4 regions of the Geomicrobium sp. JCM 19055 genome follow, and region 1 is predicted to be linked to each of the others. Evidence: riboswitches for the same ligand, from Rfam matches in the RefSeq annotation. Region 1 holds a riboswitch; each other region holds the start of a gene.

What was found. Region 1 has a riboswitch for thiamine pyrophosphate ahead of JCM19055_RS07965 (ABC transporter substrate-binding protein). Riboswitches for the same ligand answer to the same signal wherever they lie in the genome.
Region 2: another riboswitch for thiamine pyrophosphate. It lies ahead of JCM19055_RS16895 (thiamine phosphate synthase); the one in region 1 lies ahead of JCM19055_RS07965 (ABC transporter substrate-binding protein).
Region 3: another riboswitch for thiamine pyrophosphate. It lies ahead of thiC (phosphomethylpyrimidine synthase ThiC); the one in region 1 lies ahead of JCM19055_RS07965 (ABC transporter substrate-binding protein).
Region 4: another riboswitch for thiamine pyrophosphate. It lies ahead of thiT (energy-coupled thiamine transporter ThiT); the one in region 1 lies ahead of JCM19055_RS07965 (ABC transporter substrate-binding protein).

Annotation. Positions count from the first base shown of each region.
Region 1 is NZ_BAXL01000007.1:110,528-113,554, reverse strand. Features, by position in the region: gene JCM19055_RS07970 (hypothetical protein) at 1-91, shown strand, start outside; partial or broken gene JCM19055_RS07965 (ABC transporter substrate-binding protein) at 157-1,075, opposite strand; TPP riboswitch at 1,154-1,256, opposite strand; gene JCM19055_RS07960 (hypothetical protein) at 1,368-1,547, opposite strand; gene JCM19055_RS23270 (LysR family substrate-binding domain-containing protein) at 1,610-2,122, opposite strand; gene JCM19055_RS23265 (LysR family transcriptional regulator) at 2,067-2,492, opposite strand; gene JCM19055_RS07950 (Xaa-Pro peptidase family protein) at 2,619-3,027, shown strand, end outside.
Region 2 is NZ_BAXL01000020.1:28,664-31,690, reverse strand. Features, by position in the region: gene JCM19055_RS30185 (hypothetical protein) at 1-50, opposite strand, end outside; gene JCM19055_RS16900 (NADP-dependent oxidoreductase) at 187-1,149, shown strand; TPP riboswitch at 1,237-1,343, shown strand; gene JCM19055_RS16895 (thiamine phosphate synthase) at 1,427-2,023, shown strand; gene thiO (glycine oxidase ThiO) at 2,023-3,027, shown strand, end outside.
Region 3 is NZ_BAXL01000025.1:56,998-60,024, reverse strand. Features, by position in the region: partial or broken gene JCM19055_RS19225 (YitT family protein) at 1-60, shown strand, start outside; gene JCM19055_RS19220 (hypothetical protein) at 252-740, shown strand; gene JCM19055_RS19215 (hypothetical protein) at 694-1,059, shown strand; TPP riboswitch at 1,142-1,256, shown strand; partial or broken gene thiC (phosphomethylpyrimidine synthase ThiC) at 1,357-3,027, shown strand, end outside.
Region 4 is NZ_BAXL01000011.1:52,003-55,029, forward strand. Features, by position in the region: gene JCM19055_RS10845 (LysR family transcriptional regulator) at 1-492, shown strand, start outside; gene JCM19055_RS10850 (polysaccharide deacetylase family protein) at 537-1,283, opposite strand; partial or broken gene thiT (energy-coupled thiamine transporter ThiT) at 1,381-1,937, opposite strand; TPP riboswitch at 2,029-2,132, opposite strand; gene JCM19055_RS23650 (GNAT family N-acetyltransferase) at 2,407-2,742, shown strand; partial or broken gene ade (adenine deaminase) at 2,829-3,027, shown strand, end outside.

The DNA.
Region 1 (3,027 bases):
AGAAGACGTTGAAATTGAAGACCGAGATGAAGATGAGCATCTAGAACAAGAACTTGAAGATTCACTAGATGATCTAGACGAAGATCAATAAAGTTACAAAGTGAATGAAAGCGATTGAGCACAACCCTGAGGGTTGTGCTCAATTTTTGCCAACGACTAACGGGTTGTAACTGAACGTACCGTATGAATCAGCTCATTTGTCCAATAGTTGGTAGGCTCAATCACTTGAGCAATTTTTCCTGAGTTCTTCAACCACGTTTGCAATTCATCATAATACGCTTCTGTCATCGAAAAGTCGTACGTAAAACACGGAAGGGTTGCGTTCATAATTGACTGGTTAAGTGGATCGCTTTCATCAGCTTGTGTGAATGCATAATAAATTGCTTTCGCTTCATCAGGGTTCTCATAAAGATAATCAATTGACTTTCTAATTACTTTCATAAATGACGCGAGCACATGTTTTTGTTGTTCGAACACCTCTGGGGATGTAATAAAGATAAGCTGGCAAAAGTCAGGAACTCCAAAGTCCTTTAAAGCAAAATAATCAACATCCAGTCCTCGATGCTTCGCTTCTGCCACTTCAAAATTTCTAAAAACTAAAGTTGCAGCATCGGCCTTATCTTCTACTAATGCATCCGTATGGTAAAAGCCGTTATTCACGGGCTTAAACTGTTCCAACTCACACGCTCCACCGTCATGTTCAACCATCGTTTTGACAATCGCAAGCCCACCTAACCCTGGTGCGCCTGGTATTGGATTCTCTTTCCAATTAGATCGACTGGGCGTTTAATCCCTTTTGCTTTGTTATACATCACACCGCCATTGGTATGTAGAAATCTTGCAAAACCTAGCACCGGTTCGCCAGCTGCACGGTCTTCGACGAGGTGTAACGGTTCTGTAATTGCAATATCCATCTTACCTGCTTTAATTTCATCAATCGCATCGAAATGATCTTCTGGTTCAATCATCGTCACATCTATGCCTTCGTTCGCAAACCATCCTTTTTCCATTCCGATCATCAACGGAATGTGATCTGGTTCATGAACCATTCAAGCCCTACTGAAATCTTTTGCATCTTTCATTACTCCCTTATTAAATAATAAAAAATCCACTTCTTGTCGTAAGAAAGAAGTGGATTTACGTAAACGGGTTATGTAAAAACAACTCACTTCCCTACGCTGGGTTCAACCAGATCAGGTTCTAAGGGTCAAAGCTTTGCTTTTCTCAGCCTACAGTTGGCTCCCCCAGTGAAAGATTGAACTTTTCTAACTTTATTAAAACACAACCGTTTGCCGTGTACAAACTGATTGCATAAAAAAGAAAGGCACACTCAGTGCCTTTCTTACACCGCATACGATTCAAGATTATCAATCTATTGATCGGTTCGTGAAGATGATTTTGATGCTTTTTTTGTCCTTTTGATCTTTCTCTTCACGATACACTTCATCTACTGGGACAGGGTCTTCAAACTCGTTATCTTCAACATCGTTTTTCTTCGGACGATTTTTCTGGAATTGAATAGGATCGTTTTGTTTGCGATTCTTCATTCAAATCACCTCTTAATACTTGTTTTCCACGAAACGACAGTTACGAAACATCCCCAAGTTAATTAAACTTTGAATGTTTTTAGTAACTCAACAACACCGTGAACGAGTGGTGTTTGCGTATGTTTATGCCATGTTAAAACAGTTTTTTTATAGTGAGTAATGTCAATTTCTTTATAGACAACGTTATGATGCTGGATATGTGATGTTGATTCGGGTACAAACGAAATGCCAAACTCCGCGGCAACAAGAGAAACCATCGTTTGTTGTTCTGTTGAATATTGTGCGATATTCATGACAGTGTTCGATTTGATATATAAAGAACGCACCGCTTCAAAGTACCCTTCTCCTGCTTCTCTTGGACTTATGATTAACGGCTCATTAGATACGTCTTCCATTGCGATTGGTCCAGTCGACGAGGCTAGCGGATGACTTTTAGGTAAGCAGACGATAAACTTCTCTTCATAGAACGGATGCGTATTTAACTCTTCGTCACCTACAGGTGGGACAAGAAGCGCTAAATCAATGTCTCCCGTTAATAACGCTTGAATTTGCTGCTTTGTCGTTAATTGTGACACGTGAATTTCGAGCTTCGGATATTGTTTTTTTTATTAGCGTTAAGACCCGTGGCAAAATTTGAAAAACTACCGATCCTCCAAAACCAATCGCTATTTTCCCTCGTTCTCCTCGGTCAATTTCTTGTAAAATTGCAGTCTCCTTCTCAAGACGAGCAAGCATCTGAACAGAGAGCTCATACAAATACTCACCAGCTTCTGTTAAGGCAACAGAACGATTCGTTCGTTCCAATAATTGTACATTTAAGTTCTGTTCGAGCTCTTTGATTTGCGCACTTAATGGCGGTTGTGAAATGTTCAAACGTTGTGCAGCATTACCAAAGTGCAGCTCTTCAGCGACAGCGATAAAGTAACGCAAATGACGAAGTTCCATCTTTAATCCTTCTTTCCATACGTAATACGTATCAACCTCATAGTAAAGAGTATCATTATTTTGTACAAGGTTTGTTAGGATAGATTAAACACTGAATTGCTAAAATTTTTAATCAGAGGAGATCACATGGTTTTAAAAATACCAGAGACAGAGATCTTGGCACGTCAACAATCCTTCAAAGAAAAATTCAGAAAAGAAGGAATAGATGGTGCCATTATACACGCATCGATTGATATATTTTATTTAACAGCATTTCACTTCAGGCCATCAGAACGACCGATTGCACTCATTTTTGATCCTCAAGGAGATAGTCACCTCTTCGTACCACTTATGGAGAAAGGACATGCCGAAGCTTATGCGCATGTTGACCATGTTCACGATTATCCTGAGTATCCAGGAATCCAGCATCCTATGAATATTTTAAAAGACTATTTAACCTCAATTGGCATGGCTAACATTCATGTTGGCATCGATGGAGACGGGTATTCCTCTCCAAAAGGTTATCGGGGACCGAAGCTAAGTGATATTCTCGTTA
Region 2 (3,027 bases), on a different contig from region 1:
TGGATTGTATTTTCAATTGTCTCTACTATTGTAATCATTGTCGGTGCCATAAAAAGTAATAAAAGTTCGCATTAGTTACTTATCCTCCTCGGCAGATACCCTTTATAATTATCTTTTCTGAAATTCATGATTGACGTGTAAATACCAAGATGAGCGGGAATGCAGGTTGGACAGGAGGTTTTACACATGAAAGGCATTGGAATTAATCATTACGGAGATGAACGTGAACTTACCGTCGTTGATCTACCTGACGTTACAATAGGCGCAAATGATGTGCGCATCTCGCTACGAGCAAGTGGCGTGAACCCGATCGATTATAAATTACGTGAAGGTTACTTGAAAGACGCGTTGAATTTCCAACCACCACTTATTCTCGGTTGGGATGGCGCTGGAGTTATTACGGAAATTGGAGCTTCTGTTGATACATTTTCAGAAGGAGATGCGGTTTACTTCCGTCCAGAGCTCACTGAGTACGGGACGTATGCGGAAGAAATCGTTGTCGATTCTTCACTCGTACAACCAAAGCCAGAAGAACTTTCTTTTGAACAAGCAGCTTCTCTACCACTCGTTGGCTTAACGAGTGTGGAAGGGTTAATTGATGTTGCCAACGTTCAAGCTGGACAACGCGTGTTGATCTTAGGAGGAAGTGGCGGTGTTGGTACCGTCGCCATTCAAATGGCTAAAGCGCTCGGCGCACACGTCACAACGACATCAAGCTTTAAGAATCGTGAATTTGCGAGCGCTCGTGGTGCAGATGAAGTCGTTGCCTATGATGAAAATGAAGTCATTCAAGGAGAATTCGATGTATTGTTCGATGCGGTTGGTGGTGCTCCTTATCACAAAGCGATTTCCCATGTGAAAAATGGCGGTATTGCTGTAAGCATCGCAGGTGGCGGTAGCCAAAACGATGACGTGAAGAAAATTGAAACAGAGAAACTAATTCAAGTTCATAATATCTTTATGAATCCGACTCCGAATAAGATGAAACGTCTTCATGAATTCGTAACGAAAAAAGACGTCTATCCGGTTCTCTCGCACACGTATCCGATGACAGTTGATGGTGCTAAGAACGCGCATCTTGACAGTGCTACGGAACGTACGACAGGGAAAATTGTCTTAGTGCGTGAACAAGACGCACCCATAGAGTAAATGAAACGAGAGCCGAGTGGCTCTCGTTTTTTACGTTCTTGACGAGGTCAAAACGCATTGCTATGATGACAATACAATAACTATACAAAAAACTACTAGGGGTGCCCTTATGTTATGGGCTGAGATGAGTGAAGACTCAAACTCTTGAACCTGATCTGGTTTATACCAGCGGAGGAAAGTAGATGATGCAGTGTTTTGTTTGAGTTCGCAACAAGACAATTCTGCCGTCCTTTTCTCAAAGGGCGGCTTTTTTTGTATTGAGGAGTTGAAAATCACCATGAAATGGCATCTGATTACAGATGAACAAATCCCCTTCCATATTCAAGTACGTACGCTCAAACAATGCGCGAAAGAAGTTGAACTTCTTCACGTTCGCAATCAACATGCATCACTACAACGGTTACGCCAACAAATTGAACACTTATTACGTCTTGGATTTACGAAGCAACAACTGATCTTAAACTACCATACAGAAGCGGCAATCGCTTGGGGGTTAGGTGGCATACATCTTAAAGAAACACAGCTTGACCAGTTACATGATTTAAAAAAAGCACACCCAACCATGACAATTGGTGCTTCAGTCCATGATTTAGATGCCGCGCAATACTGCGAAGATCAAGGGGCTGATTATGTATACGCAGGGCATATTTTTGATACACCTAGCAAACAAGACACACCTGGACGAGGGCTAGATTTTTTACAAAACATTGCATCCAATGGATTGGTGCCCGTTTACGCGATTGGAGGCGTGACGACTCATAACGCCACTCAATGCCTTGAAGCAGGTGCACATGGGGTTGCAGTCATGTCTGCAATCTGGCAATCAAATTCTCCAAAAACAACTGCACGTCAATTTACGAAAGGTGATCAATAATGAACCAACGATCGTATGACGTCATCATTATTGGAGCTGGGATTGTCGGTCTTTGCACAGCATTTTATAGTGCCAAGGCTGGTTTACGCGTCGCAGTTCTAGATCGCTCCACCCCAGGCAGCGGAACAACGTCGAAGGCAGCAGGCATGCTCGGTATTCAAGCTGAATTTCGTTCGCCGAATCCGCTCTATCATTTGGCTAAAGAAAGCATCGCACTTTATAAGACACTTACCAATGAGCTTCTAGAATATCAGACGACCTCTCTTGATTGGACTTCTTCTGGTGCCATTAAACTTGCGTTCACGCATTCTGAGCACAAACAATTGTCTGATATTCAACCTTGGCAAGTGCAACATGGTGATCGTGCTGAATTGCTAGACCGACAGTCTCTGCAAATTCTTGCACCTGCCGTCACTAAAGAAGCTTGTGCAGGTTTGTATTTCCCAAATGAAGTTCACGTTCAGCCGAAACAGGTCGCACGAGCCTTTGAACACTCATTATATGAATTAGGTGTAGACGTATTCCCTTATACGACAGCTACTTCCGTCTCGTCAAACCGTGTGACGACACGTACCGATACACTTTATGGCGAACAGATCGTGATTGCAACAGGCCACGAATCAATTGCAAATACCCCTTGGCCTGTAACGCCCGTTAAAGGAGAAATCATCAAAGTACGACCTCGACGACAGTTAAGTCAACAAACGATCTTTTACAATGGCTGGTACGCTGTGCCAAAACAAGATGGTGAATGGCTACTCGGTGCAACGTCAACGCATAGTGAAGATACGACGATTTCCGTAAATGGTGTCTTGGAATTACTCACGAACACCCAAGCTTTTTTACCTGATCTTAGAGATAGCGAGATCACAGCAATGTGGTCTGGAATACGCCCGAAAAGCACGGTAGATTCCCCTTTCATATCGCCCCACCCGACACTTCACAGCGTGTGGTTAGTAGGTGGACATAACCGTAATGGCATCTTACTCGGTCCAATCACTGGA
Region 3 (3,027 bases), on a different contig from region 1:
AAAATTCTCGGCTGGTTGATTAAACTTTATCAAAAACCTCTAAAGGCTTGGTATGTCTAGGATGATTTCTTCCTCAATTTTAATGCACTAGAAACTTTTTCCTTTTCCGAAACGTAGGGAATAACGATGGAAGGGGAATCAGTGATGAGTGAAACTTCTACTGAAAAGCGTGAGGAAGTAGCAAAGATCCCGTCTTGGCGTGTAATTGTTGGCTTTAGCTTACAAGCGTTTGCGTGGTGATGGCCTTTATCATGATCGATCCTTTGTTTGAAGAATATGAAATCTTTTTCTATCTGTTTATACAATTCGCGTTTGTAATTCCGGTATGGTTTTTAGGAACTGGTGTGCGAAACGGATTTCGTAATCTTAAACAACGATTGTGGTATCATACTCGGATTTTCTTTTATTTTGCTCTATTTATACCGTTTTCTATGGGTGGGTTCATGTGGCTATTTGATTCTCAAGAGAATGCCTTAAGTCACGGTGATGAGCTTTATATGATGTTGTACGCGAATGACTCATTCATGTGGCTGATCGTTATTCTGTTTATCGTTTTTATTCTTTCAGTGGCGCCACTTCTGTCTGGTGAAGGTATAAAACAAAAACGTGTGCTTATTCCCTTCTTTACGAGCTTACTGATGTTGCCTCTGTTGATTTTTATATCGTGGGATCATGTTCGCGTGATTGATCATGATGGCGTGTCGATCGTATCATTCGGGGAACGGCAAGAAGCAACTTGAAGAAGTGGATCATGTCGTTGTTGAACCTTTTATCCGGAGAAATCCAGGTACGACGAATGTGCCCCCTTCGAGAACAGCATTATTTGCCATCCATGTTGTGGAGCAATCAGGAGACGTGTACACGTTTGATAACTTTGGCTTTAACAATGATAAGATGAGTCAAGCCTTAGAAGTTAGGAGCCACGTTGTAGGTAAGGGAGTTCCGTTCTTCATTCAACAACCAACGGAAGATCAATGGAGCTTTATGGTCATTGAATTGGAAAACGAAGACGTTGATGAAGAGATGTTCCAGCAACTATTCACACCTTATCCACAATAATCAATAAGAAGTTGCACCTCTTCGGATAAATTCTGATTTGACTTATTATTCAATCCATTCTATACTTATGCCAGAATTAAATAACCTTAACTAGGGGAGCCCAATGAGCTGGGCTGAGAGGGAAGCGCAATGAAGCTTCTTGACTCTTTGGACCTGATCTGGATCATGCCAGCGTAGGGAAGTTATCTATGAGTCATTACTTCTTGTATGGATAAACCAGGTCGATTTATTGCGGCCTGGTTTTTTTGTATGCTCTTGATCTCGTCCTTTAGGAATTAGTTTGAAGGAGAGGCTTAAATGACAAAAAGTGTGCAGCAAGAAAACATTGAAATGTTGTCTAGTTTTGAAGGAAGTAAGAAGGTGTATATTCAAGGTTCCCGTCCTGACATTCAAGTGCCGATGAGACAAATTTCGTTAAGTCCAACCATTCATGAAGACGGCAGGGAAACGCACAATGAACCCCTCCTCGTCTACGATACGAGTGGACCATATACGGACGAAAACGCTCATATTCAGTTAACAGAAGGGCTGCCAGCTATACGGGAAAATTGGATCGTAGAAAGAAAGGATACACAAGAGTATGAGGGACGCCAAGTAAAGCCTGAAGACAATGGCGTTCGTAGTGAATCATCGACGCATGATCAACAACAAGTAGAGTTCCGACGTACCGTTCGTAAAGCACTACCAGGTCAATGTGTGACCCAACTTCATTATGCCAAAAAAAGGCATTATCACGCCTGAGATGGAGTTCATTGCCATTCGTGAACAGATGGAACCGGAGTTTGTTCGTGAAGAAGTTGCCAAGGGGCGGGCGATTATCCCGTTGAACATTAATCATGTGGAAAGTGAGCCGATGATTATTGGTCGTAACTTTCACGTCAAAATCAATGCGAACATTGGTAACTCTGCAGTTTCGTCTTCAATTGAACATGAAGTAGAGAAGATGACGTGGGCAACCCGTTTTGGTGCAGATAACATTATGGACCTTTCAACCGGAAAGAACATTCATCGAACGCGGGAGTGGATTATTCGTAACTCCGTTGTTCCAGTTGGGACGGTTCCGATTTATCAGGCACTTGAGAAAGTAAACGGTGTCGCTCAAGATCTGACTTGGGACGTTTATCGGGATACGCTCATTGAGCAAGCGGAGCAAGGGGTTGATTATTTTACGATTCATGCGGGCGTTTTATTGCGGTATGTTCCGTTAACGGCGAATCGATTAACGGGCATTGTTTCTAGAGGTGGATCGATTATGGCGCAATGGTGCCTTGCTCATCATGAGGAAAGTTTCTTGTATACGCATTTTGATGAGATTTGTGAGATATTACGTGCCTACGACATTTGTATTTCCCTTGGTGATGGCTTGCGTCCAGGATCGATTGCAGATGCGAATGACGAAGCTCAGTTCGCTGAACTTGATACGTTAGGTGAATTAACGAAGCGAGCGTGGCAATACGATGTACAAGTGATGGTTGAAGGACCTGGTCACGTGCCGATGCATCTGATTAAAGAAAATATGGATAAGCAGTTAGAAGTGTGTGACGAAGCCCCATTCTACACGTTAGGTCCGTTAACGACAGATGTTGCCCCAGGTTACGACCACATTACGTCTGCGATCGGTGCAGCGATGATTGGATGGTATGGTACAGCGATGCTTTGCTATGTGACCCCTAAAGAGCATTTAGGGCTACCTAATCGTGACGACGTTCGAGAAGGTGTGATTACGTATAAAATTGCCGCACATGCCGCAGACCTTGCTAAAGGTCATCCGGGAGCTAGAAAACGAGACGATGCCTTATCGAGAGCGCGGTTTGAATTTCGCTGGCGCGATCAATTCCACCTTTCGTTAGATCCAGATCGGGCGATGGCGTATCATGATGAAACGTTGCCAGCTGAAGGAGCAAAGACAGCTCACTTTTGTTCAATGTGCGGTCCGAAATTTTGCAGTATGCGAATTTCACATGATAT
Region 4 (3,027 bases), on a different contig from region 1:
CAAACAGGGCTAAGTGAAGACTTATTAAAAGACGTCGTGCATCATCACGTTACGATTGTACGTGGCGATGAGCCTTTAATTGGAATGGCGGTACAACCGTGGTTTACGGAATCGTTAGCACTCGTTTATAAAGAAACGGGAATGTCAGCAACGGAAGTTCTTCAACAAAAGCCGTTCCTATCTTTTCAAACCGAACCAAGCTATCATGTGAATGTTAGAAAAGCAATCTTAAATCAATACAACGTATGGCCAGAGCGAATGCTCGAAGTGAACAACATTGGTACGTGTAAAGCATTAACGTTAGCTGGAGTTGGAGCTGCTGTTTTACCAGCATGTAGTGTGGAAGATTTAGATGAACGGTATCGGGTAGAGCTCATCCCTAACTCAGAGCGCAAGACGTGGGTTGTGTTTGAGAAAGAATATAGACAGTTACCACAAGTTGAAGCGTTCTTAACGATGTTAGAACAACAAAAAGCGAACGATTCTATATGACTCGTTTGCTTTTGTTTAGTCAATGATTTGTAGGTTTACGAACATTACAATCCAATCAGTTCAGAAGGAATGCCTTCATAACCACTATGAAGCAACAGCTCGCTTACAGTAACAAATTCAAAGCCTTCTTTTTCTAATTGATCGAGGATTTTATCGAGTGCTTTTACCGTTTCAGATCGGTTGCCACCTGCATCATGGAACAAGACGATGTCACCTGGATGAGAGCCAGGAGCAACGTTGTTAATGATGTTGGCTACACCTGGGCGTTTCCAATCTCTAGAGTCTTGATGCCATGACCAAATAATCGTCCGGTATCCTTCATCTGCAGCTAATGTGATGAGCCGGTCATCATAATAGCCACCGACTGAGCGGAAGAAAACAGGGCGAATTCCTGTAGCAGCGATAATGGCTTGTTCGGTTTTTTCGAGTTGTTGAAGAAATAGATCATCAGAAATCCCTTGCATACCGACATGCTCATACGTATGATTCCCAATTTCGTGTCCATCTTCGATTCCTCGTTGTAAAAGCTCTGGATACCTTTCTGCATGTTTACCGATTACGAAAAATGTTGCTTTTGCATGATGCTTTTTAAGTACATCCATAATTAACGGTGTGTACAAAGGGTGTGGGCCATCGTCGAATGTAATCGCAATTAATTTTCTTTCACTTGGAACATTCCAGACGATTTCACCAGAGTCTTGCCATTCTTCTTTTGACTTCGCTTGAACGTCATTGAAGCCACTCGTAAACAAAAGAAGCAAACTACACAATGCAAAAAGAATCCTTTTCATAAGCGACTCCTTTCTTTACATCTCAAGCTTATCTTGCCTGATCTTCCTTAAATCATGCGAAAAAAAAGCTACTCATCAACGATGAGTAGCGACAAAATTAAGAAGCAATTGGATTGTCTACTTTAGATGCAGGTAAGGCTTTCTTAAAGAAACTCGGTTGTGCTTTACTAATTAAGAAAATGACTCCAAATGTAATAAGTGTTGCTGGAATAATATAAGATGCGTTATATACGATCGAATAAATCCAAACGTTCCATCCTTCAGGTGTGTAAGCACCAAACCAAATCACCCCTGATATGATGTGCACGAATAGACGCAAGAAGCTTGCTACAAAAAGCCCAACGATTGCCCATTTAATCGCAAGTTCCCCTTTACGATTACGTAGTGTAAACAGTCCTGCAAGTCCAACGACTGCAAAGGCAACGGGGTAATCCAATAGCGCCTGTACAGGGTGGAGAATCGATGAGCGAGAACGAGCTTTAGCGTCCCGACAAGTAATCCGGTTGCTACACCGACTTTAACGCCTCGACGAAATGCCATAACAAAAATCGGTAACATCACAAGTGTTATCGATCCTCCCATTACCCATGGACCGCTAAATTCAATACGATCAAGTATAAGTGCTAATGCAGTCATCAGAGCAATTTCGACCATGATTAATGTTCTTGTTTGCACAAAAATATCCCCTTTCTGTTTTTGCCACAGGGGGATGTAGGTAGACAGGTCCCAATAAAACAAGTGATAAGAAGGACCGTTCCCACTTCCCTACGCTGGTATGATCCAGGTCAGGTTCGAAGAGTTAGGGCAATAAGAGCCCCTCTCAGTCTTGCGACACCTCTAGTGGTTTGATTTACAATTTTCATTTTTATTATAGACTAAAGATACAAAAAAAACCAATATCGTTTTGCTGTGTAGAGCTTTTATAAAGATGAATGATCTTTTTCGTAGAGCACATAATGAGAAGGGACTGTCTAAAATAAATGAACGTACACATTCGAGAAATTAAGCTAGAAGACGTAAAACAGGTCGCGCATGTCCATGTAAGTAGTTGGAAAACGACCTACCCAGGAATCGTGCCTACTTCTTTTCTTAATAGCTTACAAGTAGATGAGAGGGCAACACTATGGAAAGCAGAATTAACGCAGGGATGGAAATGACCTATGTTGCAAGTAATGATCAAAATAATATTATCGGATTCATTTCAATCGGAAGAAGTAAAAACGTTCAAGCACATGCACAAGTTTATGCTTTATACTTATTGGAAGGCGTACAGCGAAAAGGAATTGGTAAGGCATTGATGAAACGAGCGATGGAGGATTTTTATGCACAAGGTTATCAATCGTTTATCGTAGAAGCCTTGTTGAAAACCCATCGATGGCTTTTTATCGTGCATTACGACCGATGCATTATTCGTTATCGACGTTTGTTATTCATAAACGAGAGATTAAAGAATGGGTGATGACATTTTCTGTAGAGCAGGTACGTCAACAACTAGCAACGTAAAACAATTGAAGTTTATTCTATAGATTATGAGGAGGAATAGGAATGTATCAACGCCAGAAGCAAGAAGAGTGCCTTGTCGAGTTAAATCAAACAGCTAGAGGGGAAATGAAAGCAACGCTCGTCATTCAAAATGCAACACTTGTTAGTGTAACGACAGGTGAGCTACTTGAAGGGAGAGATGTTGCTGTTCATCAATCACGAATTGCCTATGTAGGAAAAGACGCTTCACATACGATCGGTG